DNA from 2 places in the Micrococcus sp. UYEF5 genome. Region 1 is predicted to be linked to the other one. Evidence: predicted binding sites of a transcription regulator. Region 1 holds the regulator's gene; the other holds the start of a gene.
The links. Region 1 encodes LexA, which represses DNA repair genes until DNA is damaged. Its sites were predicted from a motif close to TCGAACANNTGTTCGA; they were not measured.
Positions count from the first base shown of each region.

Region 2: a site for LexA is predicted at 4,431-4,446, ahead of ABIB16_RS00155 (DUF6504 family protein). Genes of this name have one in related genera too.

Region 1 covers NZ_JBEPNB010000001.1:342,666-358,348, reverse strand. Annotated here, with positions in the region: gene hflX (GTPase HflX) at 1-719, shown strand, start outside; gene ABIB16_RS01715 (ATP-dependent DNA helicase) at 716-2,815, shown strand; gene lexA (transcriptional repressor LexA) at 2,859-3,575, opposite strand; gene ABIB16_RS01705 (LysM peptidoglycan-binding domain-containing protein) at 3,867-4,241, shown strand; gene ABIB16_RS01700 (histidinol-phosphate transaminase) at 4,285-5,406, shown strand; gene hisB (imidazoleglycerol-phosphate dehydratase HisB) at 5,588-6,169, shown strand; gene hisH (imidazole glycerol phosphate synthase subunit HisH) at 6,169-6,828, shown strand; gene ABIB16_RS01685 (CG2302 family histidine operon protein) at 6,828-6,986, shown strand; gene priA (bifunctional 1-(5-phosphoribosyl)-5-((5-phosphoribosylamino)methylideneamino)imidazole-4-carboxamide isomerase/phosphoribosylanthranilate isomerase PriA) at 7,019-7,804, shown strand; gene ABIB16_RS01675 (SseB family protein) at 7,801-8,802, shown strand; gene ABIB16_RS01670 (trypsin-like serine protease) at 8,925-10,151, shown strand; gene ABIB16_RS01665 (MarR family winged helix-turn-helix transcriptional regulator) at 10,251-10,796, opposite strand; gene ABIB16_RS01660 (FMN reductase) at 10,768-11,457, opposite strand; gene ABIB16_RS01655 (LLM class flavin-dependent oxidoreductase) at 11,454-12,644, opposite strand; gene ABIB16_RS01650 (LURP-one-related/scramblase family protein) at 12,786-13,367, shown strand; gene ABIB16_RS01645 (MFS transporter) at 13,439-14,842, shown strand; gene ABIB16_RS01640 (dienelactone hydrolase family protein) at 14,862-15,440, opposite strand.
Region 2 covers NZ_JBEPNB010000001.1:27,035-42,717, forward strand. Annotated here, with positions in the region: gene thrS (threonine--tRNA ligase) at 1-169, opposite strand, end outside; gene ABIB16_RS00150 (DNA polymerase III subunit alpha) at 279-3,977, opposite strand; gene ABIB16_RS00155 (DUF6504 family protein) at 3,974-4,300, opposite strand; gene ABIB16_RS00160 (DUF6318 family protein) at 4,745-5,470, shown strand; gene ABIB16_RS00165 (PKD domain-containing protein) at 5,944-6,414, shown strand; gene ABIB16_RS00170 (hypothetical protein) at 6,329-7,198, opposite strand; gene ABIB16_RS00175 (SOS response-associated peptidase) at 7,412-8,233, opposite strand; gene ABIB16_RS00180 (hypothetical protein) at 8,235-8,504, opposite strand; gene ABIB16_RS00185 (S-(hydroxymethyl)mycothiol dehydrogenase) at 8,710-9,804, shown strand; gene ABIB16_RS00190 (MBL fold metallo-hydrolase) at 9,804-10,460, shown strand; gene ABIB16_RS00195 (uridine kinase family protein) at 10,493-11,113, shown strand; gene ABIB16_RS00200 (lipoate--protein ligase family protein) at 11,145-11,915, opposite strand; gene ABIB16_RS00205 (thioesterase family protein) at 11,912-12,778, opposite strand; gene ABIB16_RS00210 (methionine ABC transporter permease) at 12,864-13,541, opposite strand; gene ABIB16_RS00215 (methionine ABC transporter ATP-binding protein) at 13,538-14,632, opposite strand; gene ABIB16_RS00220 (MetQ/NlpA family ABC transporter substrate-binding protein) at 14,636-15,541, opposite strand.

The sequences.
Region 1 (15,683 bases):
CCCGCGAGGCCAAGCGCGCCAACCGTCGTCGCAACCGGGTGCCGTCCGTGGCGATCGCCGGGTACACCAACGCCGGGAAGTCCTCCCTGCTCAACCGCCTCACCCACGCCGGGGTGCTCGTGGAGAACGCCCTGTTCGCCACGCTGGACCCCACCGTGCGCAAGGCCATGACGCCGGACGGCATCGGCTACACCCTCTCGGACACGGTCGGCTTCGTGCGGAACCTGCCCACGCAGCTGGTCGAGGCGTTCCGCTCCACCCTCGAGGAGGTCGCGGACGCGGACGTCATCCTGCACGTCGTGGACGGCTCGCACCCGGACCCCGAGGGCCAGATCGCCGCGGTGCGCTCCGTGTTCGCGGAGGTGGACGCGCACCGGATCCCCGAGATCATCGTGCTGAACAAGGCGGACGCCGCGGACCCGGCCGTCATCGCCCGGATCCGGGCCAAGGAGCCCCACGCCGTGGTGGTCTCGGCGCGCACCGGCGAGGGCATCGACGAGCTCGAGCGCGCCATCGCGGCCACCATCCCGCGGCCTGACGTGCGGCTCGAACTGCTGATCCCGTTCACCCGGGGTGAGCTGGTCTCCCGCCTGCACTCGGCGGACGCGGAGATCCTGGCCGAGGGCTACGAGGAGGGCGGCACCCGCCTGTCCGTGCTGGTCCGTCAGGACATCGCGCCGGACTTCGCCGAGTTCGTCGTGGAGGCGGACGCGTTGTGAGCGGCGGGGCGGAGGAAGTCGGGGCAGGCGGCGCGCAGCCCCGCACGGAGCACGAGCGCGAGGCACTGCGCCTGCTGGACGCCGCGGTGCAGGCCACCGGCGGCCAGCACCGCGCGGGCCAGCGGGAGATGGTGCTGCAGGTGGCGCGCGCCCTCGAGTCGCGCCGCCACCTGCTCGTGCAGGCCGGCACCGGCACCGGCAAGTCCCTGGCCTACCTGATCCCCGCGATCCAGCACGCGATGACGCAGGAGGACCCCGTCGTCGTCGCCACGGCCACGCTCGCCCTGCAGGCCCAGATCATGAAGCGGGACGCCCCCCGGCTGGTCGAGGCGCTCAAGGACGAGCTGCCTCGCGAGCCCGTCGTCGCCCTGGTCAAGGGCCGCTCCAACTACCTCTGTCGCCACAAGGTGGACGGCGGCTACCCCGGGGATGAGGGCGAGGAGGCCCTCTTCACGGTCGCCGACGACGGCGGGGTGATCGGCTCCGCCACGGACGGCGCCGCCGGGCCCTCCTCCCTGTTGGGCAAGGAGGTCATGTACCTGCGGGCGTGGGCGGACCAGACCGAGACCGGGGACCGCGACGACCTCGAGGTCCCCGTCACCGACCGCGCGTGGCGGCAGGTCTCCGTCACCGCGGTCGACTGCCTCGGCGCGTCCCGCTGCCCCCAGGCCGAGGAGTGCTTCTCCGAGCGTGCCCGCGCGGACGCGGCGGACGCGGACGTCGTGGTCACCAACCACGCGATGCTCGCCATCAGCGCCTTCGAGGGCCTCGCGGTGCTGCCGGCGTACTCGGCCGTCGTCGTGGACGAGGCCCACGAGCTGCAGGACCGGGTGACCGGTGCGGTCACCGGGCAGCTGTCCGGGTCGATCGTGCACGGCGCGGCCACCTCGCTGCGCCGCCACACCACCGTGGCCGTGGAGGACCTGATCGAGGCCGGGGCGGCCCTGGACCGCGCGTTCACGGACACTCCGTCCGGTCTGATCGCCGCGGGCCCGGACGAGGTCCAGGAGCAGGCCCTCACCGGCGTCCTCACGGCCGCGCGCCAGTGCCTGTCCGACCTCGGCCAGGACAAGGACAAGGAGGCCGACGCCGACGGCGGACGGCAGATGGCGCGCTCGCGGATCCTCGAGGTCCTCGAGGTGGTGGAGCGCATGCTCGCCGCCCGGCCCGAGGCCGACTTCCCCGAGGTGCTGTGGGCCACCCGCCCCGGCCACTTCGAGCCCGGCGTGGGCTGGCAGCCGGGGGACGAGACCGACCCGCCCCAGCTCTACGTGGCCCCGCTCTCGGTGGCCGGCAAGCTGCGGGAGGGCCTGTTCGGCAAGGCGACGACGGTGCTCACCTCCGCCACGCTCACCGTGGGCTCGGGGGAGCGCCGGTTCGACTCGGTGGCCGGCGACGTGGGCCTGGCCGGCCCGGACGCCCCGAAGTTCGAGGCCCTCGACGTCGGCAGCCCCTTCGACTACCCGCGTCAGGGGGTGCTCTACGTGGCCCGGCACCTGCCCCGGCCCGGCCGGACGGCCTCGCCCGAGTCCCTGGATGAGCTCGAGGCGCTCCTGAGGGCGTCGCGGGGCGGGGCTCTCGGCCTGTTCTCCTCGCGCCGGGCGGCCGAGGACGCCGCCGCCGAGATGCGCCGTCGGCTCGGGCCGAAGACCACGATCCTGTGCCAGGGGGACGCGACCCTCTCCGCCCTCGTGCGCCAGTTCTCCGAGGAGCCGGACACGTCCCTGTTCGGGACCATGAGCCTGTGGCAGGGCGTGGACGTGCCGGGGAACTCGCTGCGGCTCGTGGTGATCGACCGCATCCCGTTCCCGCGGCCGGACGACCCGCTCTCCCAGGCCCGCACCCGGGACGTCGCCCGGCACGGCGGCAACGGGTTCATGCGGATCTCCGCCACGCATGCGGCCGTGCGCATGGCCCAGGGCGCCGGGCGCCTCGTGCGCTCCGTGACGGACCGCGGCGTGGTGGCCGTGCTGGACCCCCGCCTGGCCACCGAGCGGTACGGCGGCTACATCACCAGCGCCCTGCCGGACTTCTGGCGCACCACGGACCGCGACGTCGTCCGCGGGGTGCTGGCACGGCTCGCCTCGGGCGATTGACCTCGCTCGGCCTCGGGCCGTCGGCCCGGCCGGAGGGAGCGGGTCAGAGCGAACGCAGGACCGTGACGACCCGCCCCATCACGGTGGCGTGATCGCCGAGGATGGGCTCGTAGGCCGTGTTCTGGGGGAGGAGCCAGGTGTGCCCGTCGCGGCGGCGGAAGGTCTTCACGGTGGCCTCGTCGTCGAGGAGGGCCGCGACGATGTCGCCATTCTCCGCCGTGTCCTGCCGGCGCACCACCACCCAGTCGCCGTCGCAGATCGCGGCGTCCACCATCGAGTCGCCCGTGACGCGCAGCATGAACAGCTCGCCCTCGCCCGTGAGGCGTCGCGGGATCGCCATGACGTCCTCGACCTGCTGCTCAGCCAGGACCGGGCCGCCCGCCGCGATGCGGCCGACCCAGGGGACCGGCACGCTGTCCGCCTCGTCTGTGCCGGTGTGCCACGCGGGGATCGCGGAGACCCGCGACGACGGCGCAGCGGTGGGGGAGGCGGCCTCGCCCAGCGGGGTGCCGTCCACGTCGAGCAGCACCTCGAGGGCACGCGGGCGTCCGGGGTCGCGCCGGATGTAGCCGTGCCGCTCGAGACGGCCCAGCTGGTGCGTGACGGAGGAGAGCGAGGCCAGGCCCGCGGCGTCGCCGATCTCGCGCATGGAGGGCGGGTAGCCGTGGTCGGCGATCGCGTCCCGGATGGTCTGCACGATCCGCCGCTGGCGGTCGGTGAGCGGCGCGCGCGCCGCCGGCTGATCGTCGGTGGTGCTCATGGCTGCCGTCCGTTCTCCCGGGGTGATGGTGGCCGGACTCGTGTTCCGGCGTCCGGCTGCCGTCCGGACGCTTACCGTGTCCGCCCCCGCTGGTTGCCTGTGTCTTGGCGGTCCCGGGGCGTTCCGGGGCGTCCGTGCATGGCCTCGAGCCTAGAGGAGAGCCACCTCTCCTTCAAAGATATGTTCGATCTCGTCGTGGCATGTCTCGAACACCTGTGCTAGAAAGGCATTCGAACGGATTCGAACACATGTTCGATCACCTGGAGGGCATCCGCCCCGGAGGAGGACACCATGACGCTCACCACCGCCCAGTTCGCCGGCTCGCCCGCGACGGCGCGGCCGCGTCCGGCCACCATCCGTCTGACCCGCCGCGGCCGCCTCGTGCTGCGGGGGATCCCCGTGATCGCCGCGGCCGTGGCCGCCACGCTGGCGGCCGCCTTCTTCCTGGGTGTGCTGCTGTCGCCCGCCGCGGTGTCCGCGGACACCGCGGGGCCCGCCACCCAGTCCGTCACGGTCATGCCCGGGGACAGCCTGTGGACCATCGCCACCACGGTGGCTCCGGAGGCGGACGTCTACGAGGTGATCGCCACGATCGACGAGCTCAACGGGCTCGAGGGCCGGGCCCCCGCGCCGGGCGAGGAGCTGTTCGTCCCGGCCACGCGGTGACGCACGGCGGGCCTCGCCCTCCACGCTTCCTAGACTGGCGGCCATGACCGACCTCAGCTCTCTGCCCCTGCGTGAGAACCTCCGCGGCCTGAGCCCCTACGGCGCCCCCCAGCTGGACGTGCCGTACATGCTCAACACCAACGAGAACACGCATCCGGTGCCGGAGGAGGTCGCCACCGCCATCGCCGAGCGGGTCGCGGCCGTCGCCGGGGGGCTGAACCGCTACCCGGACCGCGAGTTCACGGGGCTGCGACGTGCGCTCGCCGGCTACCTCGGCCACGGCCTCACGGCGGACCACGTGTGGGCCGGCAACGGCTCCAACGAGATCCTGCAGCAGATCCTCCAGGCCTTCGGCGGCCCCGGGCGGACACTGCTGAGCTTCCTGCCCTCGTACTCCATGTACCCGCTGCTGGCCGGCGGCACGGACACCGTGTTCGTGGACGGCGGCCGTGCCGAAGACCACACCCTCAGCGCCGAGCACGCGGCGGCCATGGTGCGGGAGCACCGTCCGCACGTCGTCTTCCTGGCCTCGCCCAACAACCCGACGGGCACCGCCCTGGACCTGGCGACCATCGAGGCCGTGTACGCCGCGCAGGCGCAGAACGAGGCCGCCGGCGGGCCCGGCGCCATGGTCGTCGTGGACGAGGCCTACGCGGAGTTCGCCCTCGCCGGCACCCGCTCCGCCCTCACCCTCCTGCCCGGCCGTGAGCGGCTGATCGTCACGCGCACCATGTCCAAGGCGTTCGCCCTGGCCGGCGCGCGCCTGGGCTACCTGGCCGCGGACCCCGCCGTCGCCGACGCCCTGCGCCTGGTGCGCCTGCCGTACCACCTCTCCGCGGTCACGCAGGCCACGGCGGAGGCCGCCCTCGATCACGTGGACGCGCTGCTGCGCACCGTGGAGGACATCAAGGCCCAGCGCGACCGCATCGTCTCCACCCTGCGCGGCCTGGGACTGAGGCCCTCGGTGTCCGACTCGAACTTCGTCTTCTTCGGTCACCTCGAGGACGCGTCCGACGTGTGGCGCCGCCTGCTCGACCGCGGCGTCCTCGTGCGGGACGTCGGCATCCCGCACCACCTGCGCGTCACCGCCGGCACCGAGGCGGAGACGACGGCGTTCCTCACCGCTCTCGCGGAGGTCCTCGGCGAGACCGGGGACCGGTCCTGAGGCGTCACCGGAGTCTCGGCGTCCGCCCGGCTCCCTAGGATAGGGACAGCGCGCGCGGCGCCCCGGCCCGCCGGCACCGGCCGCGCGCACCCGCATCCCCCCGCACCCGTCCCGGACCGGTGCGGACCCAGCCCGAGGAGGACCCGTGGCAGCCGAGTTGATCTCCGGACGCCGTGCGCGCATGACGCGCACCACGAGCGAGTCGGACGTGTACGTCGAGATGGATCTGGACGGCACCGGCCGCGCTGAGATCTCCACCACCGTGCCGTTCTACGACCACATGCTCACCGCGCTGTCCCGGCACTCCCAGATCGACCTGACGGTCCGTGCCACCGGGGACACGCACATCGACGTGCACCACACGGTCGAGGACGTCGCCATCACCCTGGGCGAGGTGCTCAAGACCGCGCTCGGGGACAAGTCCGGCATCCGCCGCTTCGGCGAGGCGTCCGTGCCGCTGGACGAGGCGCTGGCGCGCGCCGTCGTCGACGTCTCCGGCCGGCCGTACCTCGTGCACGAGGGCGAGCCCGAGGGCCAGCAGTACCACCTCATCGGCGGGCACTTCACCGGTTCCATGACCCGCCATGTGTTCGAGTCGATCACGTACCACGCGGCGATCTGCCTCCACATGGACGTCGTGCGAGGCCGGGATCCGCACCACATCGTCGAGGCGCAGTTCAAGGCCTTCGCCCGCGCCCTGCGCGCCGCCGTCGAGGACGACCCCCGCATGACCGGCGTGCCCTCCACCAAGGGCGCCCTCTGATGGCCCGCCCCACCACCGTCCCCGGCGTGCGGCCGCGCGTCGCCGTCCTGGACTACGGCTCGGGCAACGTGCACTCGGCGCTGCGTGCCGTGGAGCGGGCCGGCGCGGAGGTCGAGCTCACGCGCGATCCGCAGGCCGTGCAGGAGGCCGACGGGCTGCTCGTGCCCGGCGTCGGGGCGTACGCGTCCGTGATGCGGGCACTGACCGAGGTCGGCGGCACCCGCTGGATCGGCCGCCGCGTGGCCGGGGGCCGACCCGTCCTCGGCATCTGCGTGGGCCACCAGATCCTCTTCGACGCCGGCGTCGAGCACGGCGAGCGCACCGCAGGCATGGGGGAGTGGCCGGGTGTCGTCGCCGAGCTGCCCGCCGAGGTCCTGCCCCACATGGGCTGGAACACCGTCCGGCCGCCCGAGGGCAGCGCCCTCTTCGCGGGCATCGAGGACGAGCGGTTCTACTTCGTCCACTCCTACGGCGTGCTCGAATGGGAGTTCGACCAGACGATCTCCGCCATGCGTCCGCCCCAGGTCACCTGGGCGCACCACGGCGCGGACTTCATCGCCGCCGTGGAGAACGGCCCCCTGTCGGCCACGCAGTTCCACCCCGAGAAGTCCGGGGACGCCGGGCTGCAGCTGCTGCGCAACTGGCTGGAGACCCTCTGATGCCCTACTGGTCCGTCCTCTACCTCGCCCTCGGCGGGCTGCTGCTCGGCGCCGCCTGGTCCATGCGCACGCAGAAGGCGCCGCTGTGGGCCATCGTGATCGTCCTCGTGCTGGCCGGCATGGCCATCGCCGCCTCCTTCCTGACCGTCGGCGCCTGACCGCGCCGGCCGCCCCACCCGAGAGGAACCCCATGACCCCGAACGCCCCCGCCCTCGAGCTGCTGCCCGCCGTCGACGTCCAGGACGGCCAGGCCGTCCGCCTCGTCCAGGGCGAGGCCGGCAGCGCCACCTCGTACGGCGACCCGGTCACCGCCGCCCTGGACTGGCAGCGCGCCGGCGCGGAGTGGATCCACCTCGTGGACCTGGACGCGGCCTTCGGTCGCGGTGACAACCGCGAGGTCATGCGCCGTGTGGTGGAGGAGATCGGCGTGAAGATCGAGCTGTCCGGCGGCATCCGCGACGACGCCTCGCTCGAGAACGCCCTCGAGATGGGTGCGGCGCGCGTGAACCTGGGCACCGCCGCCCTCGAGGACCCGGACTGGACCGCGCGCGTCATCGAGCGCTTCGCCGACCGGGTGGCCGTGGGCCTCGACGTGCGCGGCACCACGCTCGCCGCCCGCGGCTGGACCAAGGAGGGCGGCGACCTCTGGGAGGTGCTCGCCCGCCTCGAGGATGCCGGCTGCGCCCGCTACGTGGTCACCGACGTCACGAAGGACGGCACGCTCAAGGGGCCGAACACGGAGCTGCTCGCCCAGGTCTGCGCGAAGACCGCGAAGCCGGTCGTCGCCTCGGGCGGCATCTCCTCCCTCGAGGACGTTGCCGCGCTCGCGGCCATGACCGGCCAGGGCGTCGAGGGCGCGATCATGGGCAAGGCGCTGTACGCCGGCCGCTTCAGCCTGGAGCAGGCGCTGGCCGTCGCCGGCGGCGCCACGGTGGAGCAGGCGCGCTCCGAGCAGCCCGGCCCGGTCGCCCCGTGACGGGCTCGCACGACGACGGCGGCCTGGCCCGCGACGACGGGCTCGGTCCGATCGACGAGACGGTCGCGGTGCCGCATCCGGCGGCCCGGGAGCTGCCGGGGCACATCCGGGCCGCACTCGACCGCATGCGGGAGAAGACCGCGGGCGAGAACACCGCGGACACCGCGGGCGTCCCGTGGCAGGGCCGTGACCTCTCCGGCCCCGGCGTGGACGGCTCCGCGAACCCGTTGCACGTGTTCGACGAGGACGACGGCACCAGCCCGGCCGAGTGGACCGCCGTCATGTCGGCCCTGACGGACGGCTCCGCCGGTGAGCGGGAGGTGACGGAGGTGCTCGCGCGCATCCGCGTGTTCGCCGCCGTCGTGCCCACCCTTGCCGTGGACGAGGACGACGTCCACGACCACGCCGACCACACCGGTCACGAGCACGACGTCGCGGCGCACGGGGACAAGGCCGCGGACGTGGCCCTCGTGACCATGCGCGCGCCGGACGGCCGGCAGGCGCTGCCGGTGTTCACGAACGTGCCCGCGCTGACGGCATGGAACCCGGTCGCCCGACCCGTGGCCGTGTGGCTGCCGCGTGCCTGCCTGTCCGCCGTGGACGAGGGCTGTGAGCTCGTCGTCATCGACGCCGGCGCCGAGCACACGTACGTGGTGCGACGCCCGGCCGTGTGGTCGCTCGCCCAGCAGAGGGAGTGGACCCCCGCCTATCGGGACCAGGAGATCGCGGACGAGATCGCCGAGGTCGCCGACCTGGTCCCGAACCTGCTCAACCTGGGCCTCGCACCCGGGTCGGGGGTGGCCACGCACACGGGCTCCGGCGCGGTGATGAACGGAGGCGGGGCCGGGCCCGAGCTGCAGATCGTCGCGATGCCCACCCGGGACGCCGACGCGGCCGGGGTGCGCCTGATGACGGCCACGCTCAAGACCCTCCTGGCAGACCTGCCGCTGCTGGCCGAGCGGGCCGACTCCGTGGAGATCACGGTCCGCCGACCCTGATCGGTCGCCCGGCCTGTCCGGTACCGTTGAGGGGGAGGGGAGGGCCCGTGGTGGCCCCACCCCATCCTGGAGGCCGTGCGCCGCGCGCCGGCCCCATGCCTCCCATCCTCCGAGGAGTACCCATGAGAACCAGAACCTTGACCGGCGTCGCCACCGCGGCGCTGGGCGCGGTGGTGGTGGCCGGTGCCGGCCCCGCCCTCGCGCAGACCACGCTCACCCAGGGCTCGGCGATCACCGCGCCGGCCGGGGCGTGCAGTCTGACCATCGTCGACGACGCCACCGCCTACACCGCGGCCCACTGTGGTGCGGGCCAATGGCAGATCGGCTCGACCGTCCGCGACGTCGACGGCACCGCGATCGGCACCGTCTCGGCACTGCCCGGCGATTCGGGCGTGGACGCGGTCCGCGTGGCCCTGGCCGACGACGTCGACGTCGTGGGCGACTGGTCCACGCGGCCGGCCTCGTCCATCGGTGTGGGCGAGACCGTCTACACCCACGGCTCGTCCGTGCCGCTGGGCGCGCCGAACACCGTGTCCCACACGCAGACCTTCGAGGCCGCCACGGTCTGCGACGACGCGTACGCGGATCAGGTTGCCCTCGACACCGCCTCGACCTACGCCGGCGACTCGGGCGGGGCCGTCTATGACGCCCAGCAGCGGGTGGTCGGGGTCATCTCGGGCATCGCCCCGGTGACCTTCGACGCCGAGGGCAACGTGGTGGGCTGCGACGCCCAGGCGATGTCCTCGATCATGGTCCCGGTCGAGTCCCTCGACGCGCTGGACGCCTCCGCGGCGCCCGCCGCCGAGACCGCCGCGGCCGCGGAGACCGCTCCGGCCGCCGAGACCGCCCCGGCGATCGCCGACGTCGCGGGCCCCGTGGCCGACGAGGACCTGCCCACCGGCGGCGAGCCCGCCGTGGACGAGTCCGAGCTGACCGAGTTCACGCCGGCTGAGGAGGAGGCCATCGCGGCCGAGCTCAAGGCCCGCGCCGAGGCCGCCGCGGAGGAGGAGGCCGCCGAGGCGGCCCCCGCTGCTGAGGCCCCGGTCGCCGAGGCCGCTGCGCCGGGCGTGACCGACGTCGTGGCCGCGCCCGCCGAGGGTGTCGCCTACGGCACCCAGGTGGTCGCGCAGACGGATCAGGGCGGCTTCGCCTCCGTCACCGTCACGGCCTACGACGCCGACGGCACGGTCCTCGGCCAGGACGGCCTGGACCTCACCGGCGAGTACCGCGCCTGGCTGCCCGTGCCGGCCGAGGTGCCCGCGGGCGGCTCCGTGGTGGTCACCGTGGTCGACGCCGCCGGCGCCGCCACGGACGCCACCGTGACCCTGGGCGGTCAGCTGGTCGGCTGATCGATTCCGCCCCGAACGACACGACGAGGCCCGGTGATCCCGCACGGATCACCGGGCCTCGTCACGTCCCGGGGCGGCCCCGGCCAGGTGGGGACGCGGTCAGCACAGCCCCTCGAGCCGCCGCCCCAGGCGGGAGAAGATCCGGGTGAGGGACTCCGCCTCGCCCGGCGCCAGGTCGCCGAGGAAGAGCTCGTCCACCTGCCGGGCGTGCTCGATCGCGGCGCGCCGGAAGGCGGACCGGCCCTCGTCGGTGAGGACGGCCTCGAAGCCCCGCCGGTCACAGGCCACCGGGCGGCGGTCGATCAGGCCGCGGGCCACGAGCGTCTTCACCTGGTAGGTGATGCGCGACGGGGAGAAGACCATCCGGGACGCCAGCTCTCCCAGCCGGAGCCGGCCCTCGGGGGACTCGTAGAGGAGCAGCAGCAGGTTGTAGTCGGCCAGCGACATGCCGCAGTCCTGCTTCAGGCGGCGCTCCACCACCTCCGTGAGCATCTGGGTGGCCTCGAAGTAGGCGCGCCAGGCGCGCTTGGGCGGGTCCACCGGGCGGTGCGCCTCCGATGCGGAGCCGAACCAGCCGCCGTCGGGCTCCGCCGGCGCCGCGTCCTGCGCGGCGGGCTCAGGGGCCGGGGTTGAGGAGCTGCTCAAAGGGGGTCACCTCCAGGTCGAGGTCCGCGGGCGCGGCGGCGCGTGCCCGCGGGGGGCGGCTCAGGGTGATCTCGGCCAGGTCGCGTCCGGCGGCCCGGATGCGGGACTGCAGCGGGTCGGTCCGCATCGAGGCCTGCACGCCGGCCGCCTCGCCCCAGTCGTCCGAGGCCGCGAAGACCGCGGTCGGCACGATGCGGGCCTTGAGGTAGGCGAACAGCGGCCGCATGGCGGTGTCGATCATGAGCGAGTGGCGGGCGGTGCCGCCGGTGGCGCCGAGGAGCACGGGCACCCCGACGACGGACGTGGGCTCCGCGAGGTCCCAGAAGGACTTGAACAGGCCCGAGTAGGAGGCCTTGTACGTGGGCGAGACCGCGATGACGGCGTCGGCCTGGGCGACCTCGTCCAGGGCGGCGCGCAGGGCCGGGGAGAATGCGAAGGTCACCAGGGCCTGCGCGATGTCCACGGCGAGCTCCCGCAGCGTGATCAGGTGGATCTGCGGGACCACGCCGTGCTCGGAGAGCGCCGCCGAGGCGGACTCCGCCATGCGTTCGGCGAGCATGCGGGTCTGGGACGGGTCCCCGGACCCGCCGGAGACCACGGCGAGGTGCCGGGCCTGCGGCGTGAACGGGTCGGAGGCATCGAAGGCGCCGGGGGTGGTCACTTCGCGGCACCGCCCTTCGCGGCATCGGCGGCGGCGCGCTGCTCGGCGGCCGCAGCGCGGTCGAGCTGGGCCGGCGATCCCTCCTTGCCGCCGGGCACGGGAGCCTCGCCGCGGCGGGCGCGCGCCACGAGGAACTCGTGGGTCGGGGCCGCCGGGACGTCGTCCGGCTTCAGAGCGTCGAACTCCTTGCGCAGCACGGGCAGGACCTCCTCGCCGAAGAGGTCGATCTGCCGCAGGACGGTGTCCGTGGGCAGGCCGGCGTGGTCGATGAGGAACATCTGACGCTGGTAGTCGCCCACCCAGTCGCGGAACGTGAGCGTGCGCTCGATGACCTGCTGCGGCGAGCCGACCGTCAGGGGCGTCATCCTCGAGAAGTCCTCGAGGGACGGGCCGTGGCCGTAGACCGGCGCGTTGTCGAAGTAGGGGCGGAACTCCGCCACGGCGTCCTGCGACTTCTTCGCCATGTAGGCCTGGCCGCCCAGGGCCACGTACGCCTGATGGGCCTTGCCGTGGCCGTAGTACTCGTAGCGCTGGCGGTACAGGCGCACCATCTGGATGACGTGCTCCTTGTTCCAGAAGATGTTGTTGTGGAAGTAGCCGTCGCCGTAGTAGGCGGCCTGCTCGGCGATCTCGGGGGAGCGGATGGAGCCGTGCCACACGAAGGGGGCGACGCCGTCCAGGGGCTGCGGGGTGAGGGTGAAGTCCTGCAGCGGGGTGCGGTGCGTGCCGCTCCAGTCCACGGTCTCCTCATGCCACAGGCGGTGGAGGAGGTTGTAGTTCTCCACGGCGAGCTGGATGCCCTGGCGGATGTCCTTGCCGAACCACGGGTACACGGGGCCGGTGTTGCCGCGGCCCATCGTCAGGTCCACGCGACCGTCGGCGAGGTGCTGCAGGTACGCGTAGTCCTCGGCCAGACGCACCGGGTCCATGGTGGTGATCAGGGTCGTCGCCGTGGAGAGCTGGAGGGTCTCGGTCTGCGCGGCCAGGTAGGCCAGCAGCGTGGGCGGGTTGCCCGGGGCCACGAAGGGCGGGTTGTGGTGCTGGCCGGTCGCGAACACCTCGAAGCCCGCCTGCTCGGCGTGGCGGGCGATCTTGACGGTGTCCTTGATCCGCTGATGCTCGGTGGGGGCGGTCCCGTTCGTCGGATCGGCGGTGATGTCGCCGATCGTGAAGACGCCGAACTGCATGGTGTGCTCCTCAGTGTGCCCGGGGGCGGGTCTCACGGTGCCGGCCGCGCCGTCGCCGTGTTCTTCAAAAATGAACTATACCGCACAACGAGCCGCCCCGTCCTGAATATTCCGCAGGGCCCGACACGGCAGACTGGTCCCATGAGCCCCGCCTTCGACGCCGGTCGCCTCGCCCACACGGACGTCCTCATCCTGCAGCAGGTGACGAGCTTCCTGTCCAACGACATCCAGGTGACGGACCCGGACGGGCGCACCGTCGTCTCGGTGGTCACTACGGGCGGGGGCCTGGGCCGAATGCTGATGGGGAACCGCAGCTTCGACGTGGTCGACGGTGACGACGGCCGCGTGCTCTTCCGCCTCGCCGACCCGGCCACGTTCGGCCGCGACCGCTTCGCGATCCTGGACGCCGACGGGCTGCCCTTCGCCCACCTCGTCCGCCAGTTCGCGTTCCTGCGGACGTCCGTGAGCGTCGAGGTTGTGGACGGCACGTGCTTCGCGGTGACCGGCGACCTGTGGGACCACGACTACGCCATGACCGTGGGGCAGCGGCCGATCGCCCGCGTGACCGCGCAATTCGGAGGTGTCATGAACGCCCTGGCCGGGCGCTCGCGGTACGAGATGCGCCTGGACCCCGGCATGCCGCCCGTGGTGCGCTGCGCCGTGCTCGGCACGGCCATCGCCCTCGACCTGATCCGGGCCAAGGACCGGCGCAGCAACGGCTGAGTCCGCCGAGCGCGCGGCCGTCTCGACGGCGCCTCCGGGGCGTGCCTTGACCCCTCCCGTAGGATTCGACGGTGGACTTCGGAGCGTACGGACGGCTGTTGCAGGACCCTCGGATCCGCCATCTGCTGGCGGTGGGGTTCATCGCCCGCTTCCCGCACACTGCGGCCGGGGTGATCCTCACCCTGCACGTGGCGCTCACGCTGGGCCTGGGCTACGGCCAGGCCGGCCTGGCTGGGGCGGCGATGACGCTGGGCATCGCGGTGGGCTCGCCGTGGCGGGGCCGCGTGGTGGACGCGAAGGGGCTGCGCCGTGCACTGCTGCCCTCCGTGATCGCGGAGGCGGTGATCTGGCCGATCGTCCCGTGGCTGCCGTTCTGGCCGATGCTCCTGGCCGTGTTCCTGGGCGGCGTGTTCTCGCTGCCGATCTTCTCCGTCGTCCGGCAGGGACTCGGCGTGCTCACCCACGGCAAGGACCGGCAGACGGCGTTTGCCCTGGACTCCATCGTCACGGAGACGATCTTCATGATGGGCCCGGCGCTGGGCGCCGTCGTCGCGGCCACGTGGTCGAGTGCCCTCGGCCTGACCATCGTCGGCCTCTCCAGCGCGCTGGGCGGCATCCTGCTGATGTGGTTCAACCCGCCGACACGGTCGAGTCAGCTGGCCGTCGTCGGACCGGCGACCGAGGACCCGTACACCGAGGAGCAGGACCGTCAGGAGGCGATCGCCCAGGCGGTGACCGCCGCGCCCATGCACGTGGAGATGGCCGCCCCCAGCCTGGCGACCGGCGCGCTTCCGGCCATCACGGAGGCCATCCCCCTGGTCACCGGGGCGCTGCCCGTCATCGCCGCGGACGGCTCCGGGCCGACGACGGCGCCGCGCCGGGCCCGGGCCGAGCGGCTGCGGCAGTGGCGGCGGACCCACTTCTCCTGGGTCGGGTCGGAGGTGCTCGGGGTGCTCGTGGTGTCGATGGCGGCCGGGATCGTCATGGTCGGCACCGAGGTCTCGATGGTGGCCGAGCTGGAGTCGCAGGGCGCCGCGGCGTCGGTGGGTCTGGTGTATGCGTTCTGGTGCGGCGCCTCCGCCGTGGGCGGGCTCTTCTACGGGGCGTGGGGCCGCCAGGTGCACCCGTACCTGCTGATGGCGCTGTTCGCCGTGGCGACGGTGCCGCTCGCGCTCGTGGACGGGGTGTGGGCGCTCGCGCTGGCCTCGATCCCCTCGGGTCTGCTGACGGCGCCGACCCTGGCCTCGGCCTCGTCCCGGCTTTCGCATCTCGTGGTGGAGGAGCGGCGCGGCGAGGCGATGGGCTTCTACGGCTCGGCCATGACCGCGGGCGCCGCCATGGGCGCCCCGCTGGCCGGCGTGTTCATCGACGGCGTCGCCCCGTCCGCGGGCTACGTGTTCGCGGCGGCCGCGGGCTTCGTGCTCGTGCTGCTGGCCGCCCTGGCGACGGTGATGCGCGGGCGGCGTCCCGCCTGAGCCGGGCCCGCTCCGCGACTCAGGCCAGGAGCTCGTGGATGCGGCGGACCAGCACGGCGGTGAGGTCCGCGTCGAAGTCCGCCGTGGAGGGGTCCATGAACAGGTGCCGGTCCGTGTCGTACTCGAAGAGGTCGGCGGGGCGGTCCGGGTGCTCGGCGGTGGCCGCGTAGGAACGGGCGGTCTCGAGGTCGCCCTCGAGGGCCCAGGGGTCGCGGGTGCCGAGGTGGATCTGCAGGGCGGTGTGGGGCTGCCAGAGCGGGGCGTAGGCATCGAGGGGCAGGGCGCCGGCCATGGCGATGCACGCGCGGAAGCCGGGCACCACCTGGGCGGCACGCCAGGCGGGCATCACGCCCATGCTGACGCCCGCGACGACGGAGGCCTCCTGGTGCTCGGCACACGCCCGCATGCCGCGTCGGCCGATCTCCTCGAAGCCGATCTGCTGGGCGTGGGCGACACCCTTGTCCACGGTGGCGAACGTGCGGCCGTCGTAGAGGTCAGGGGTGTGGACGGTGTGACCGCCGCTGGCGATCTGTTCGGCGAGCGCGCGCACGCCGTCTGTGAGACCGAGGGCGTGGTGGAAGAGGACGATCTGCGCCATGGGTCAGAGCGTAGACCGCGGTGAGCGGCTGCCCCAGAGTGCGGGTGGGTGATCGGGGCGAAGAAGTGAGGTGGCTCGCGTCTGTCGCCACGGGTGAGTTGCCGCTCATTGCGTGGAGGGCAAGCGCAGTGTTTCTCCGACCGGTGCCCTGGGTTCTCGTTGCAGCGCTCCTCCCCGGGCGTGCTCTGCTGGGTGGGGGCGAGACTCGGGGACGCATGCTGTCGGTGCGGATGCGGAAAGGAG
Region 2 (15,683 bases), 320 kb from region 1:
CGACGGACGCGCCGGCAGGGATCTCCCGGGCCAGGTCCCAGAGCAGGCCGTCCACCCGCATGACGGCGGTGGTCGGCTTCTCGCGGAAGAGGTCGAGGCCGGTGGTGCCGTGCGTCACCTCCCGCAGCTCTCCGTCCACGGTCAGCAGGATGTTCTTCGGCTCCGACACGGTGCTCCTTCGAGGTCTGGCTTCGGGATCGGTGGCGTACGGGGGCCACCGTCGGCCGCGTCCCATTCTAGGGGCGCGGCCGGACGGCGGGGCACGGAGGCGGACGGTCTCATCTGTCCGGGGTGGGCAGCAGCTCCCACGTCTCCGGGTGGGGCACCGGGATCGGGGTGTGCTCCGGAGCGGGCCGATCGGGTGCCGTGCGGCCGGGGCGGGCCCCGCCGGCCGGCCCGACGTCGGTGCGCACCTTCACGGGCCAGCCGCCCGTGCCGTGGTGCGGGATGTCCGGCAGGGGCTGCGCTCCGGTGCCCGCCCGGCCGCTGCGGCGCGCGGCGGCGGCTCGGCGGTCCGCCGCGAGCCAGTCCCGCCACTGCTGCCGGGTGGCGTCCAGGTAGTCGGGGTCCGGGAGCGTCTCGGGCCGGTGCAGGTCCCAGGCGCGCACGGCCTGGACGGACACGGCCCGGTCGCCGGTGCGCCGGACGGTGCCCTCGATCAGCAGGAGGCGGGCGGAGAAGAGCATCTCCCCGGAGGCGTGCTGGGCCTCGGTGAAGAAGGAGGCGTCCACGCAGCCGGTGCCGTCGTCCACGGAGAGGAACACCACCCGCTTGCCGCTGCGCATGGGCGGGGTCTGGGTGGCCACGCGCACCCCTGCCACGAGCACCCGGGACTGCGTGCGCAGCCCGAGCAGGTCCTTCGCCCGGGTGACGCCGAGCGCGTCCAGGTACGGGGCGTGGGAGTCCATGAGGTGGGCGGTGACGTCCAGGGCGGTGAGCTCCAGCTCGGTGCGGACCCGGGCGGCCGGGCCCGGGTCCGGGAAGAGCGGGGCGAGGGCGGTGAGCTCGGTGTCCGGCAGGTCCAGGGCCAGCTGGCCCTCCACCTGCCGTGGACGGGCGGACCGCGAGCGCGGGGCGGTGCGGCCGGGGGCGGTGCCGCGGGTGGTGGAGTGCTGGAGTTCGAGGTGGTGGACGAGGTCGGTGCGGGAGGCGCCGCCGGGTGGGAGGAGGCAGTCGAGGGCGCCGAGCTGGGCGAGGCGTTCGAGGTTGCGGGCGGTGGGGCGGGCGCGGTCGCGGACGTCGGCGAGGGAGCGGTAGGGACGGCCGGCGTCGAGGCGGTCGGTCTCGGCTTCGCTGAGTCCGGAGAGGCTGGTGAGGGGCAGGCGGATGCCCCAGCGGCCGGGGGCGCCGTCGTCGATCTCGGGGTGGGCGGGGACCCACTCGACGTGGACGTGGCGGGAGGAGGCGTTGACGTCCACGGGGAGGACGGGGATGCCCATGCGGCGGGCCTCGGCGACCATGAGGCGGGCGGGGTACATGCCGGGGTCGTGTTCGAGGATGGCGGCCATGAAGGCGGCGGGGTGGTGGGTCTTGAGCCAGGCGGAGTGGTAGGTGGGGACGGCGAAGGCGGCGCCGTGGGCCTTGCAGAAGCCGAAGGAGCCGAAGGCGGAGAGGGTGGCCCAGACCTCGTCGATGACTTCGAGGGAGTAGCCGCGGGCGAGGGCGCCGGTGCGGAAGGCCTCTTCGACGAGGTGTTCCTGCGGGCCGCCGAGGAGGCGGCGGTGCTCGTCGGCGCGGGCCAGTCCGCAGCCGGTCATGACGTCCATGGTGCGTAGGACCTGTTCGTGGAAGACGGTGACCCCGTGGGTCTCGGCGAGGACGGGCCGCAGGTCGGGGTGCGGGTAGTGGGCGGGTGCCCAGCCGTGCCGCTGTTCGAGGAAGGGTCGGACCATGTCGGACTGCATGGGGCCGGGGCGGAAGAGGGAGATGTCCACGGTGAGGTCGTTGAACTCGCGGGGGGCGAGTTTGCCGACGAGTTCGCGCTGGCCCGGGGACTCGATCTGGAAGCAGCCGAGGGTGTGGGTGGTGCGGATCATCGCGTAGGTGGCGGGGTCGTCGAGGGGCACCTGTTCGAGGTCGATGCGCTCGCCCGTGGTGCGTTCGACCTCGGCGATCGTGTAGGCGATGGCGGACTGCATGCGCACGCCGAGGATGTCGAGCTTGAGGAAGCCCATGGGGTCCATGTCGTGCTTGTCGAACTGGCTCATGGGCAGGCCCATGCCGGAGGGCTGGACGGGGGTGCGGTGCAGCAGGGTGGCGTCGCCGAGGATGACGCCGCAGGGGTGCATGGAGATGTGGCGGGGCAGGCGGTCGAGGCGTTCGGTGAGGTCGACGAGCAGGTCCAGCTGGCGGTCGCCCTCGGCGCGGCCGGACTCGATGCGGCGGGAGAGGCCGCCGAGTTCGGGCATGCGCTGGAGTGCCTCGCGGAAGTTCGAGGCGGAGAAGCGCCAGAGCTGCTTGGCGATGGCGTCCACCTCGGGTTCGGGCATGCCGAGGGCGAGGCCGGCGTCGCGGACGGCGCCGCGGGCCCGGTAGGCGTTCTGCATGCTCATGAGGGTGGTGCGCTCGGCGCCGAAGCGATCGACGACGGCGCGGTAGATCTCGTGGCGGCGGGCGGACTCCACGTCGATGTCGATGTCCGGGAGGGTGGAGCGGTCGGTGGAGAGGAAGCGCTCCATGATCAGGCCGTTGGCCATGGGGTCGACATGGGAGATGCGCAGGGCGTGGTTGACGAGGGAGGAGGCGCCGGAGCCGCGGGCGGCCACGCGGATGCCCATGCCCTCGATGAGGTCGACGACGGCGGCCACGGTGAGGAAGTAGGAGGAGAAGCCGAGTCGGGTGATGATGCCGAGCTCGTGCTCGGCGCGGTCCTGCAGGTCTCGGGCCGCCTGGCTGGTGCCGGGGAGGCCTCCCCCGGTGTGGAGGTGGGGGTAGCGGGCGAGGAGGCCGGTGCGGGTGCGCTCGCGCAGCACGTGCTCCGGGGGGCCGTCGATGCCGATGACGGCGGCCTCGGGGACGCGGGGCACGCCCCAGCCGAGGTCGGTCTCGGGGTCGAGTGCGCAGGCCTCGGCGAGGCGGCGGGTGGCCTCGAGCAGGGGGGCGGGGCGGTCGTCGGCGGCGAAGGCGACCTCGTGGGCGATGCGGTGCATGGCGGCGGTGGACTTGAGCCAGCCCTGTCCGTTGGGCTGCAGGTCGTGGAGGGCGTCGAGGGAGCTGAGGGCACGGACGGCGTCGAGGACGTCCGCGGTGGCGGCACCGTCCGGGGCCGCGTAGCGCACGGCGTTGGTCAGGACGGCGGGGATGCGGGCCTGGCGGGCGGCGCGGAGGGTCTTCACGGCGTGCCCGGTGTCGAGGCGGCGGCCGGGGGCGGAGAGGTGGGTGACGACGTCGGCGTGGGGGCTGCCTGCGGGCAGGGCCGCCTTCCAGCGGCGCAGGGCGGCGAGGCCGGCCGCGTACCGGCGGCGGGCCAGGTGGCGGCCGACGTCCGAGTCCGGGCCGAGGAGGACGAACAGCTCGGGGGTGGGCGGGTTGTCTCGGTTGGCGGCGGTGGGGACCCGGCCGGCCGCCGCGGCGGCGAGCTCGGCGACGCTGGCCCACGGGCTGCCGCCTGCCGCTCCCCCGGTGGTGCGGGCGTGGGCGGCGGAGACGAGCTCGCACAGGGAGCGGTAGCCGGAGCCATGACAGCCTCCTCGGGCGAGCACGACCACGCGGCCGGCGTTCTCGTCCTCGCTCCACCGGACGGCCAGGTCCACGCCCACGATCGGGGTGATGCCGTGGCGCAGGCAGGCGCCCACGTGCTTGGCCATGCCGTAGAGCCCGTCCCGGTCGGTGCAGGCCAGCAGGTCCATGTCCGCGGCCGCGGCGGCGGCCACGAGGTCCTCGGGCCAGCTGACCCCGTAGTGGGCGCTGAACGCGGAGGCGACGTGCAGGTGGGCGAAGGGTGCGGCGGTGCGTCCGGCCGCGGTGGCCCGGCTCATGCCGACCGCCTCAGGTCCTGGGCGTGCTCGTGGACGCGCACGAGCCGCCACCGGCCGGAGTCCAGGTGGTGGGCGACGTCGAGGGTCTGCAGGGGCGCGGCGCCGGCCCGGGCCAGGCGGACCTGCAGCCGCCACATCTCGTGGTCGACGAGACCGGCGCCGCGGCCCTTCTCCGCGCGGACCTCCTCCGCCCACCAGCGGCGCCGCTCGAACCAGCGCACGGGGCGCTCTGCGAGGACGTAGTCCCGCCCGTTCCAGCGCAGCCCCTGCGGGGTGCCGTCTGCCCCGCACTCCACCGCCACCGACTGTGTGAGGACTCCCATTCTGCTTCTCTCCCTGTGCACTGCTGACCGGACCGACGACGGGGTGCCGTCGGGCGATGGGAGCGCGGCCCGTCCGGCGGACCGGACGCGGGGAAGAAGTGGGAAGGTGGGGCCGCACCCCCGATCGTACTCGAATATGTGTTCGAATGCGATGGAGGCGAACGTAGGGCGGCCGCCGGACACGTTAAGGACGCATGGCCCCCGGGATGGGAGGGACCGAGTCCTGACCGCGGACCTCGACCCGACCCTGGGGCGCACATGCACGAGAAAATCGTCTCTTGGGCCGGAAGAAGTGCGCCGGCACGGTCCTGTGGACAATGCGAGCAGGACCACAATCCGCCTGCGTATACTCCGAACCAACCGGGCCTCGCATGCCACGGGCACCGCGCTGCGGGATCAGCGCGGGAGGCGCGGACACACGACGGACGTCCAGTTGGAGGGGAAATGTCTCTCACCGCACCCGGGCGCGCCCTGCGCCGCCACCGATTCGCCCAGGCCGGCACGCTCAGCGTGGCCTTGGCGCTCGCACTGACCGCCTGTGGCGGGCAGTCCGAGCCCGCCGAGTCGTCGACGACGTCACCCTCGTCCGCCAAGCCCGCCGTCGAGACGTCCGCGCCCGCGAGCACGAGCGAGACCGCGGGCGTCAGCTCATCCCCCACGGCCACGGAGAGCAGGTCCGGCGAATACGTGCCCGCGTCTGCTGACGGCCCCGCGCGGAACGTGCCCAAGCCAGAGATGCCCGCCGCCATGAAGGAAGAGACCAAGGAGGGCGCCGAGGCGGCGATTCGCTATTTCTGGGACGCGCACTACTACGCCGAGCAGACCGGAGACACGGAACTCCTCGACTCTCTCTACAGCGAGTATTGCGAGTTCTGTTCGGTCCGTAGCGACAGCATTGATGGAATTTATAAGGATGGTGGCTGGTACACCGGCACGGAACCTCGAATTGACTCGATGCTCACTGCACAGTCGGAGAACGGGTACATCTCGACGTTGCTCATCACAACTGAAGACGGGACCGGGTATTCCAGTGATGGCTCCATTCCAGAGGACGCCCGAGTCGCACATGCGTCGAAGCAGCCCTGGCTAGTAGAGGTCTCCTACGACACCAACAACGGCCGCTGGGTGATTGATGAAATGACCTACGAGGGTGGAGACCCGTCTCAATGAAGCACCAGACACTGATTGCTATGGCAGCGGCTATCACGCTAGCTAGTGTCGGAGCGACAGGCGCCTGGGCTGTCACTTCGCCTTCCTCCGCCACCTGCAAATCAACGAATATCAATTATTCCGCTCGATCAGACTCTTTTAATGGAACGTCTCACTGTCGTAATGAAAAAAGGCCTGATCGCAAAAGTGCTGTGACCGCGGGGAGCAGGAGTCGAGACTCTGGCAGAGACTCCCACCTAGAGCACAAGACGGTCAGTGCATGCTTCTCAGGGCAGCTGGGCAATCCGGATTTCGAGAGCTGCCGAGAGCAGGAGGACAACTTCTGCCCCGAGGGTTCATGGATCCGGGCGCAGACCATAGACACCCGTCAACCTGATGCGAATCCCGTCTATGGCGCCCCCAAATGTTGGACGGCCAAGGCCTCCAGCAACGGCGCCCCGCCCGTCTCCATCGACGAGGTCCGCACGCTCCTCGTGCTGGAGCCTGAGATCCGGTCGGACAATGGCGGACGCGGGATCCGCAATGCGGAGACGAACTTCTACGCAGACGCCGAGACGCGCACGCTCGTCACCACCCTCAACGGGGTCGAGGTCGAACTCCGCGCCACGCCGGTGAGCTTCCACTGGGATTACGGGGATGGGTCCCCCACCAAGACCACCTCGGTCGCAGGCCAGAGCCAGCCGGAGTTCAACGTCCCCACCCCCACGAGCCACGTGTACGAGGACACCGGGCAGTACACGGTCCGCCTCACCACCGTGTACATCGGCGAATACCGGGAGGCCGGGGGCGAGTGGGTGCTCATCCCGGGCACCATCAGCCTCGACTCGGCCCCTGTCACCGCGAATATCTGGCGCACCATCACCCGCAATGTCGCCGATGACTGCAGCGTCGACTCCTCAGCCTGGGGCTGCACCGGCCCCATCGAATCCGCTCCGGCCGGCTGAGCACAGACCGCGGGGCGGCCGACGGTCTCCCGTCCACCGCCCCGCGGCCCCCTCGTCGGCCGGGTGTGTCAGACCCGGCGCACCCGCCCCCGGGCCATGAGCACGAGTCCCGCGCCGAGGGCCGCGAGCGCTCCGAGCGCGCCCGCCGAACCTCACGCCCGGTCTCGACCGTGTCCGGGGTCGTGTGGGTCTCCTCCCCGCCCGTTCCCTCCCCCGGTTCCTCCCCGGCCACGGGAGCCGGAGTGTCGACGGGCTCCTGCTCGGCGGGCGGCACCGGGTCCGCCTCGCCGGGAGACGGGGCGTCCTCCCCCGCCGGCACGTTCAGGGCCCAAGGCTTCTGCCCGTCCGCGAGCAACTCGACGAGCGCGAAGACGTCGGACCGCGCCGCGTCCTGGGTGATGATGACGTCCTCACTCTTGGTCATCCCGTCCAGCGACCAGTCGAGGACGAGGCGGTCGTCGGTCGGGTATGTCGCGTCGGCGAGGTAGTGAAACCCGGTGAAGGAGTCCACCGTGGTGTCGCGCCAGAGGGCACCCCAGCGCGGACCCCACGAGAGTTCCGCGACCGCCGCGTCGTCGCCCAGGCCTTCGGACCGGAACGGCAGCAGCACGCCCGACTCGGCGTGCTCCAGCGTGAAGAACCACTCGGGGTTGTCCCCGAACACGGGGTCGGCCAGGCTGTGCTCCCCCCACGCGTAGACGAGCCCGGCAGAGGGGCCTCTGTTGCCCTCCGGAGTGCCGGCGGCCTCATCGTAGAGGGCGGCGGCCACCGGGGTGCCGTCCACGGACAGGGCGAACAGGAGATGGCCGTCTCCGGCCTCGCCGTGGCACCCCTCCGAAAGATGCGGCGCTCATACCGGCCCGGTGACACCCACGCTACGCAGAGCCCATTCTCAGGGGGAGTTCAGAACGGTCTCGGATCCGTCTCGATCCGATCACGATGCCGCGGCACCGCGCTCCCGCGTCTCACGGGCCGATCACCGTCGTCGCCCCGTCCCTCAGAGCAGCGTGCCCTGCTGCTCTCTCATCTCCTGGATCAACTCCGGCCCGTTGTTCCGGACGTTCCCCACGGCGCCCTCCACGGGCCGCAGCGACCAGCCCGCCGCGACGTCGTACGCGCGGGCGCACACCTGGCCCACGAGGGCGTCGGCTTCTTCGGCGGACCCGAGCGTGTCCGGGGTGAGCCACCGGTCCATCGTCTCGGCGTCCATGGGCACGGGCAGCCGGTCGTGCAGCTGGCCGAGTGCGGCGAGCACCGGATCGTCGTCGTCCGCGTCGGGCGCGGCCATGGTGAGGATCGTCGTCGAGAGGACCCAGGCGTCCTCCCCCGCGGCCTTCGCCTCGGGGTCCTGCCACCACTCGTACAGGCCGGCGAACCAGATGACCGGCCCCTCGCCGTCCCCGGCCCCGGCCGGGTGCACGTAGTAGGGCTGCTTCTTCGCGGCCCGCCCGTCGGGACCCTCGGCGCCAGGCTCCGGCGTCTTCCACTCGTAGTAGCCCTCCGCCGGTACGGCGCAGCGGCGGGCGCGGACGGCGGCCCGGAACGTCGGCTTGGAGGCCACGGTCTCCGAGCGCGCGTTGAACACACGGGACCCCACGGACAGCCCCTTCGCCCACGGCGGCACCAGGCCCCAGCGGGCCACGTGGATCCGCCGGGTCACCCCGGCACCGCCGTCGTCCGCATGCGCCACGAGGATCGGCACCTCGGCTGTCGGCGCCACGTTCCAGCTCTGGCGCAGCACCAGCTCCTCATTCGTCTCGGCATCGCCCAGGGCCACCAGGTCGCTCGTGGCGCGGGCCATCACGTAGCGGCCGCACACGTCAGCGATCCCTCCCGTCCCGGCCACGCTCGACATACATCCACGCGATGCCGAGGGCGAAGCCCATCATCGCGCAGCCGAGCACAGTGCCCCAGGGCCTTTCGGTGCCCAGTCCGAACACCACCCCCAGGCCGACGCCGATCAGCAGCCCCACCAGTGGGATGCGCCACTGAGCGAGCGCCCCGGTGCCGTTCCGGGCACCGGCCGGAGCCCCGGCTGGAGCCTCCGGAGCTTCGTACGCCTCGTCCTCGTCTCTGCCCTGTCCTGCCACGGTTCGCCCCTCCGTTCACATCGGTGCTGCGGGTCAGGTTGCAGTCTCCCCCGGCCGCCGCGGCGACACCACACACCAGGCCCCCCGGCTGCTCACCGATGCGTCGCACAGACACCTGTGATGGGATGGGCAGAACGAGCCCGCACGTCGCGCCGCCCCACGCATGCGCGGCATCGGGCAGATCCCCACCACCAGGAGGAACAACGTGTCCCAAAAGGTCCGCGGCGTCGTCGCCATGGCGAAGGACGCCCCCGTCACCATCGAGACCATCGTCATCCCCGATCCGGGACCCGGCGAGGCCGTCGTCGACATCAAGACCTGCGGCGTCTGCCACACGGATCTGCACTACCAGCAGGGCGGGATCGGCGACGAGTACCCGTACCTGCTCGGCCACGAGGCCACGGGTGTGGTCTCCGCGATCGGCGAGGGCGTCGACCACGTCAAGGTCGGCGACACCGTGATCCTCAACTGGCGCGCCGTGTGCGGCGAGTGCCGCGCGTGCCGGAAGGGCGAACCGAAGTACTGCTTCAACACCCACAACGCGACCCAGAAGATGACCCTGGAGGACGGCACGGAGCTGTCCCCGGCCCTGGGCATCGGGGCGTTCGCGGACAAGACGCTCGTCCACGCCAAGCAGTGCACCCAGGTCGACGGCGTCGACACGCCCGAGGAACAGGCCGCGGTCGGCCTGCTCGGCTGCGGGATCATGGCCGGCATCGGCGCGGCCATCAACACCGGCGAGGTCAAGCGCGGCGAGTCCGTGGCCGTGATCGGCTGCGGCGGCGTCGGCGTGGCCACGATCGCCGGGGCGAAGCTCGCCGGCGCCACCACGATCATCGCGGTGGACATCGACGCCAAGAAGCTCGCCAAGGCTGAGGAGCTCGGCGCCACCCACACCGTGAACTCGAAGGACGAGGACCCCGTGGAGGCCATCCGCGCGGCGACCGGCGGCTTCGGTGCCGACGTGGTCATCGAGGCGGTCGGCCGCCCGGAGACCTACGAGCAGGCGTTCTACGCCCGGGACCTGGCCGGCCGCGTCGTCCTGGTGGGCGTGCCCACCCCCGGCATGGAGCTGAAGCTGCCCCTGCCGGAGGTGTTCGGCCGCGGCGGCGCGCTGAAGTCCTCGTGGTACGGCGACTGCCTGCCGGAGCGCGACTTCCCGATGCTCGTGGACCAGTACCGCCTGGGCCGCCTGCCGCTGGACGAGTTCGTCACGGAGACCATCGCCCTCGACGAGGTGAACGAGGCCTTCGAGACGATGAAGTCCGGCGACGTCCTGCGCTCGGTGGTGGTGCTCTGATGGCGCGCATCGATCACCTGGTCACCTCTGGCACGTTCTCCCTGGACGGGGAGACGTTCGACGTGGACAACAACGTGTGGATCGTCGGCGGCGCGGAGCAGTGCGTCGTCATCGACCCGGCCCATGACGCCTCGGCCGTCTGGAAGAAGGTGAACGGCCGCCAGGTGCTGGCCATCGTCCTCACCCACGGCCACGACGACCACATCCGCCAGGTCCAGGAGTTCCGCCAGATGGTGGACGCCCCCGTGCTGCTCCACCCCGCAGACCGCATGCTCTGGGACGACGTCTTCCCCGACGAGGAGCCCGACGGCGCGCTCGCCGAGGGCGACGTCCTGCGCGTGGCCGGCGTCGAGCTGCGGGTGCTGCACACCCCCGGCCACTCCCCCGGCTCGGTCTGCCTGTACGCCCCCGCCCTGGGCGAGGCCGGCGACGACGGCGCCCCGACCGGCGTCGTGTTCTCCGGCGACACCCTGTTCCAGGGCGGGCCCGGCGCCACCGGCCGCTCGTACTCGGACTTCGACACGATCATCGAATCCATCCGCGAGCGCCTGCTCCCGCTGCCGGAGGCCACCGTGGTCCACACCGGCCACGGCGACTCCACCACGATCGGCACGGAGAGGCCGCACCTGCAGGAGTGGATCGACCGCGGCCACTGAGGACGCGCCGAGGTGGGGAAGAATGGTCCCCCGTGACCATCCTCCCCGCCTCGCCCCCTCCCTCCGTGATCCTGCTCGGCGGCGCGTCGGGCTCCGGCAAGTCCTACCTGGCCCGGCGGCACGGCCGGCCCCACCTCTCGCTCGATGCCTTCTACCGTCCGCAGTCCGACGACGGCGCCGCGGGCGGGCCCGGCCCCGCGTTCCCGCGCACCCCGTACGGCGAGATCGACTGGGACCACCCCGGAACATGGGATGAGCAGGCGGCGGTGGACGCCGTCGTCGAACTGCTCGAAGAGGGCGCCACGCGCGTGCCCGACTACGACATCTCCACGTCCTCCGTCCGCGGGCACAGCACCGTCGCGCTCGAGCCGGGCGGGGTGATCGTGGCGGAGGGCATCTTCGCCGAGCGCATGCCCGCCGCCCTGGACCGGGCCGGAGTCCGCTACGCGGCCTGGTACATCGACCAGGCGCGGACCACGACGGCGGCCCGCCGGTTCGTGCGCGATGTCGCCGAGCGTCGCAAGCCCGTGCCGTTCCTCGTGCAGCGGGGCTGGTCCCTGTACCGGACGGACGCGGCGCGCCGGGCGGCGGCCGTGGCGGCCGGCTTCACCCCGCGACGCAAGCGGGAGATCATCGCGGATCTCACGGCCTGACGGGCCGCCCGCAGCCGGGCCGCCCGTGCCCTCAGCCGGCGGTGCCCGCGCCGAGGACGGCGAGCTGCTCGTCCACGACCTCGAGCCCGGCGGCGGCGGCCCACGCCGTGTACTCCTCCCGCAGGGCCACGGCGAACGCGGGGACGCTCACCCCGGGACGCACGTCCTCGGCCGCGCCCGCCGTGCGGGGGTCCATGTCCAGGCCGAGCTCCCGGTAGACGTCGACGAGCACGGCCCGCAGCGGGGCGGGGTCGGACACCACCACGTGGGTGGAGAACAGGAACGCCCCCTTCACCACGCGCTGCGCGGAGCCGGCCAGCTTCACCGGGTAGGTCGGCGCAGGACCCTGCACGGAGAACTCACCCGGGCAGTACTCCCCCGGGATCTCGCCCACGGAGGCGGGCACGTCCATGCGCGCGAACGCCCGCACGAACAGGTCGGCGAACTCGGCGAACCGGGCCTGCTGGGTGAGTGCCGCGTCCTCCTGCTGGCTCAGGTGGTCCACCACCAGGCAGCCGTGATGGTAGGCCGCCGCCCGCCCGCCGGCCCGGCGCACCACCGGCGCGAAGCCGTGGGCCCGGGCCGCCGCAGCCGCGGCCGCGAAACCGGGCAGCCGCGCGTCGCGCTGGCCGAACGCGACCGTCGGTTCGGGCACGTAGACGCGGATCAGATCGTCGAGGGCCCTTCCCTCGGCCGCGGCGGCGCGGAAGACGGCCAGCTCGCCCATGGCCCAGTCGAGGTCTTCAGCGGCCCCGAGGGTCCGCTCCTGCACGGCCCAGCGCAGCCGGGGAGCTGGGCTCACAGGCCGCCCTCGACCGGCCAGGAGCGCAGGGTGAGGGTCTGCTCGACGTGGGCGAAGGGGCCGTCGTCGTCGTGGAGGACGGTGCTGGTCAGGCCCACGCCGTCCGGGCCCACCGTGACCTGCCCCGCGAGGCCGAGCCAGTGGCCGGTGGGCTCGCGGTACAGGTGGATCTGCAGGTCCACGTTGGGGAAGAACCACCCGCCCGGCTTCGCCGGCAGGGCGGGGGCGATCCCGTTGGCCGCATCGGTGAGGCTGATCAGGCGCACCAGGTCGCTCGTGCTCTCCCCCGCCACCATCTCGCGGTCCGTGGTGAGCCACACCCGGCCGTGGCCCGGCCCGTGGCCGGGCAGGACGACGCCGTCGAGGGAGGCGATGTACCCGCCTCCCCATCCGTGGAGCGCGTTGTGCGACTGCGCCTGCGAGCGCGGCGGGAGGGGCTCGTCCGGCAGCTGGGCGACGGCGGAGGTGTCCGAGGTGGACAGCAGCCAGGCCCGCAGGGTCAGCACGGTGCGGCCCCGGGCGTGGAGCACGGACTCGACGAGCTCGATGGTGCGGCCCGGACGCAGGGTGCGCGTGACCACCTCGAGCTCGCCCGACCAGAGCGTGCCCAGGATGTCGTAGGAGAGCCGTCCCACCCGCAGCCCGGGGGTGGTCTCGTGCGCAGCCACCTCGTGCAGCAGCAGGCCCGAGACGGCGGCCATGTGCATCTCCTCCTGCCGCCATGCGCCCTGGGCGTGCACGGTGGAGCGCACGCGGGAGGTGCGGACGCCGTCGGCGTCCACGGTGGGCTCACCGAGGCGGACGTAGAAGGCCAGGGGATCGTCGGCGACGGAGGTCGCGGGGGTGGAGGTGATGTCGGTCATGGGCCGAAGTCTGCCAGAACGACGACGGCCGGTGACGTCCCCGCGGGGATGTCACCGGCCGTCTTCGTGCGGACCGAGCCGGGGTTCAGCGGCGCATGACCTTGCGGGCGATGCCGTTGCCGATCAGCTGCAGCGCCTGGACGAACACGATCACCACGATCACGGCCAGCCAGGTGACCTCCGGACGGAACCGGTTGTAGCCCTCCACGATGGCGAAGTTGCCGACGCCACCGCCGCCGATGATGCCCGCCATGGCGGACATGTCCACGAGCGAGATGATCACGAACGTGAAGCCGAGGATCAGCGGGCCGAGGGCCTCGGGCAGCACCACGGTGCGCACGATCCGCATGCGGGAGGCGCCCATCGCGCGGGCGGCCTCGATCACGCCGGGGTCGAGGGAGACGAGGTTCTGCTCCACGATGCGGGCGATGCCGAACGTGGACGCCCAGATCATGCAGAACACCACGGCGGTGTTGCCGATGCCGGTGCCGAGCGTCGCGATGGTCAGCGGCTGCAGGGCGGCGATGAGGATGACGAACGGGATGGGCCGGATGAGGTTCACGATGAAGTTCGTGACCAGGTAGACGGCGCGGTTGGCGAAGATGCCGCCCGGGCGCGTGGTGTAGAGGACGAGCCCGACCAGCAGGCCGAGGACGCCGCCGATGACGAACGCCCAGCCGACCATGTAGAGGGTGTCCCCCACGGCGGTCAGGAGCTCGGGGCCGTAGTACCCCCAGTCGAGGTTCTGGAAACGGTCGATCACTGCTGCACCTCCTGCACGTCCCCGGCGCCGGCCAGGTCCGCGACGAACGCGTCCACCGCGGCGGGCTCACCCGTGAGCGCCACGGTGAGCAGGCCGTACGCGGAGTCCTTGGTGGCGGACATGCCGCCGTGGGCGATCTCGAAGCTGACGCCGCGCGTCGACGCGGTGCCGAGCACGGCCGACACCGCGGCGGCGTCCTTGAGCGAGACCATGATCAGCCGGCCCTCGGTGCGCGCCCGGATGCGGGCCACCTCCTCGGCATTCGGCCGATCCTTGAGCGCCGTGGCCACGAAGGACGCGGCGTCGGCGGAGTGGGCGGGCCGGGAGAAGAGGTCGTAGACCTTGCCGGACTCCACCACGCGGCCGGTGTCCATCACGGCGACGCGGTCGGCGATCGAGCGGATGACCTCCATCTCGTGGGTGATGGCCACGATCGTGACCCCGAGCTCCTCGTTGACGCGGCGCAGCACGGAGAGCACCTCGTGCGTCGTCGAGGGATCCAGGGCGCTGGTGGCCTCGTCCGCGAGCAGGATCTCCGGCTCGGCGGCCAGGGCGCGGGCGATGCCGACGCGCTGCTTCTGGCCGCCCGAGAGCTGCTCCGGGTAGTGCTTGGCCTTGTCCGCCAGGCCGACGAACTCGAGCAGCTCCGCCACGCGAGCGCGGCGCTTGGAGCGTGGCCAGCCGGCCGTGTCCAGGGCGAACTCGATGTTCCCGGCCACCGTGCGGGAGGTCAGCAGGTTGAACTGCTGGAACACCATGCCGATGCGGGTGCGCAGCGGACGCAGCTTCGCCTCGGACAGGTGGGAGACCTGCTGGCCCAGCACCGTGACGGTGCCCGACGTCGGCTTCTCCAGCCCGTTGATCATGCGGATCAGGGTGGACTTGCCGGCGCCGGAGAAGCCGATCACGCCGAAGACCTCGCCGCGTCGCACGGAGAGCGAGACGTCGTCCACGGCCGTGACGCCGCGGCCCTTCTTGGCGGCGTAGACGCGGCTGACGTGGTCGAAGACGATGACCGGCTCCCCCGGGGCGCCCTCAGAGTGGCGCCCCGGGGTGACCGCGTCACGGTCGGACGTATGGGAACCTGCCATGGATCAGGCGTCCTGCTTCGCGATCGCGTCCTGGTACTGCTTCAGGGTCTCGTCGATCTGGGCGGCGTCGAGCTGCACCGGCACGCTCGTGTCGGAGGAGAGCTTCGCGGACTCGTCCAGCACGGCCTGCTCGTGGTACAGGGCCGCGACCTTCTTGTAGGTCTCGTTCTCGCGGTCCGCGCGGCGCACGGCGAAGCCGTTGACGAACGGCTTGGCGGAGTCGGCCTGGGGGTCGTCCTTGAACAGGGCGGTGTTCGTGTCGATGCCGGCGTCGGCCGAGAACGTGTTGTTGATGACCGCGCCCTGCACGGACTCGAGCGCGTTCACGGTCTGCTGCGCGGCCACGGGCTGCACCGTCACGGTGGAGGCGGCCTCGTCGATGTCGCGGACCTCCGGGCGGATGGTCTCGTTGGACAGCTTCAACAGGCCGGCGGCGACGAGCACGTTGATGGCGCGGGCCTGGTTCACGGTGTCGTTCGGGATGGCGACGGTGTCGCCCTTCTTGAACTCGGAGACGTCTTTGTACTTCTTGGAGTACAGGGGCAGCGGGATGATCTCGGTGGTCCCGATCAGCGTCAGGTCCTTGCCGGAGGCCTGGTTGTAGTCGGCCAGGTAGGCGATGTGCTGGAACCAGTTCATGTCGATGTCGCCGTTGTCCAGCGCCGGGTTCGGCTGCGTGTACTCGGTGAAGTTGCGGATCTCGACGTCGATGCCGTGCTTCTCCTTGGCGAGCTTCACCAGGGCGCGGTGCGTCTCGTTCTCGGACACGACGCCGATGCGCACGGTCTGGGCGCCGTCGTCGCCCTTCTTCTCGGCCTGCGAGTTGCAGGCGGTCAGGGCGAACGCGCCGACGGCGGCCAAGGACAGGCCGGCGAAGGAGCGGCGGGAGATGTTCGAGGGGGTCGTCATGGGGTTCTCCTTGGAGGACGGTGCGACGTCGCCGGCGCGGGTGGGCACGGCGGGTGCGGAACGGTGCGGGGTGGGCCGTGCGGTGGGTGATTCCCCGCGGGGCACAGCACGGCGGGCGGGGGGCGAGAGACGCCCCGAGCCG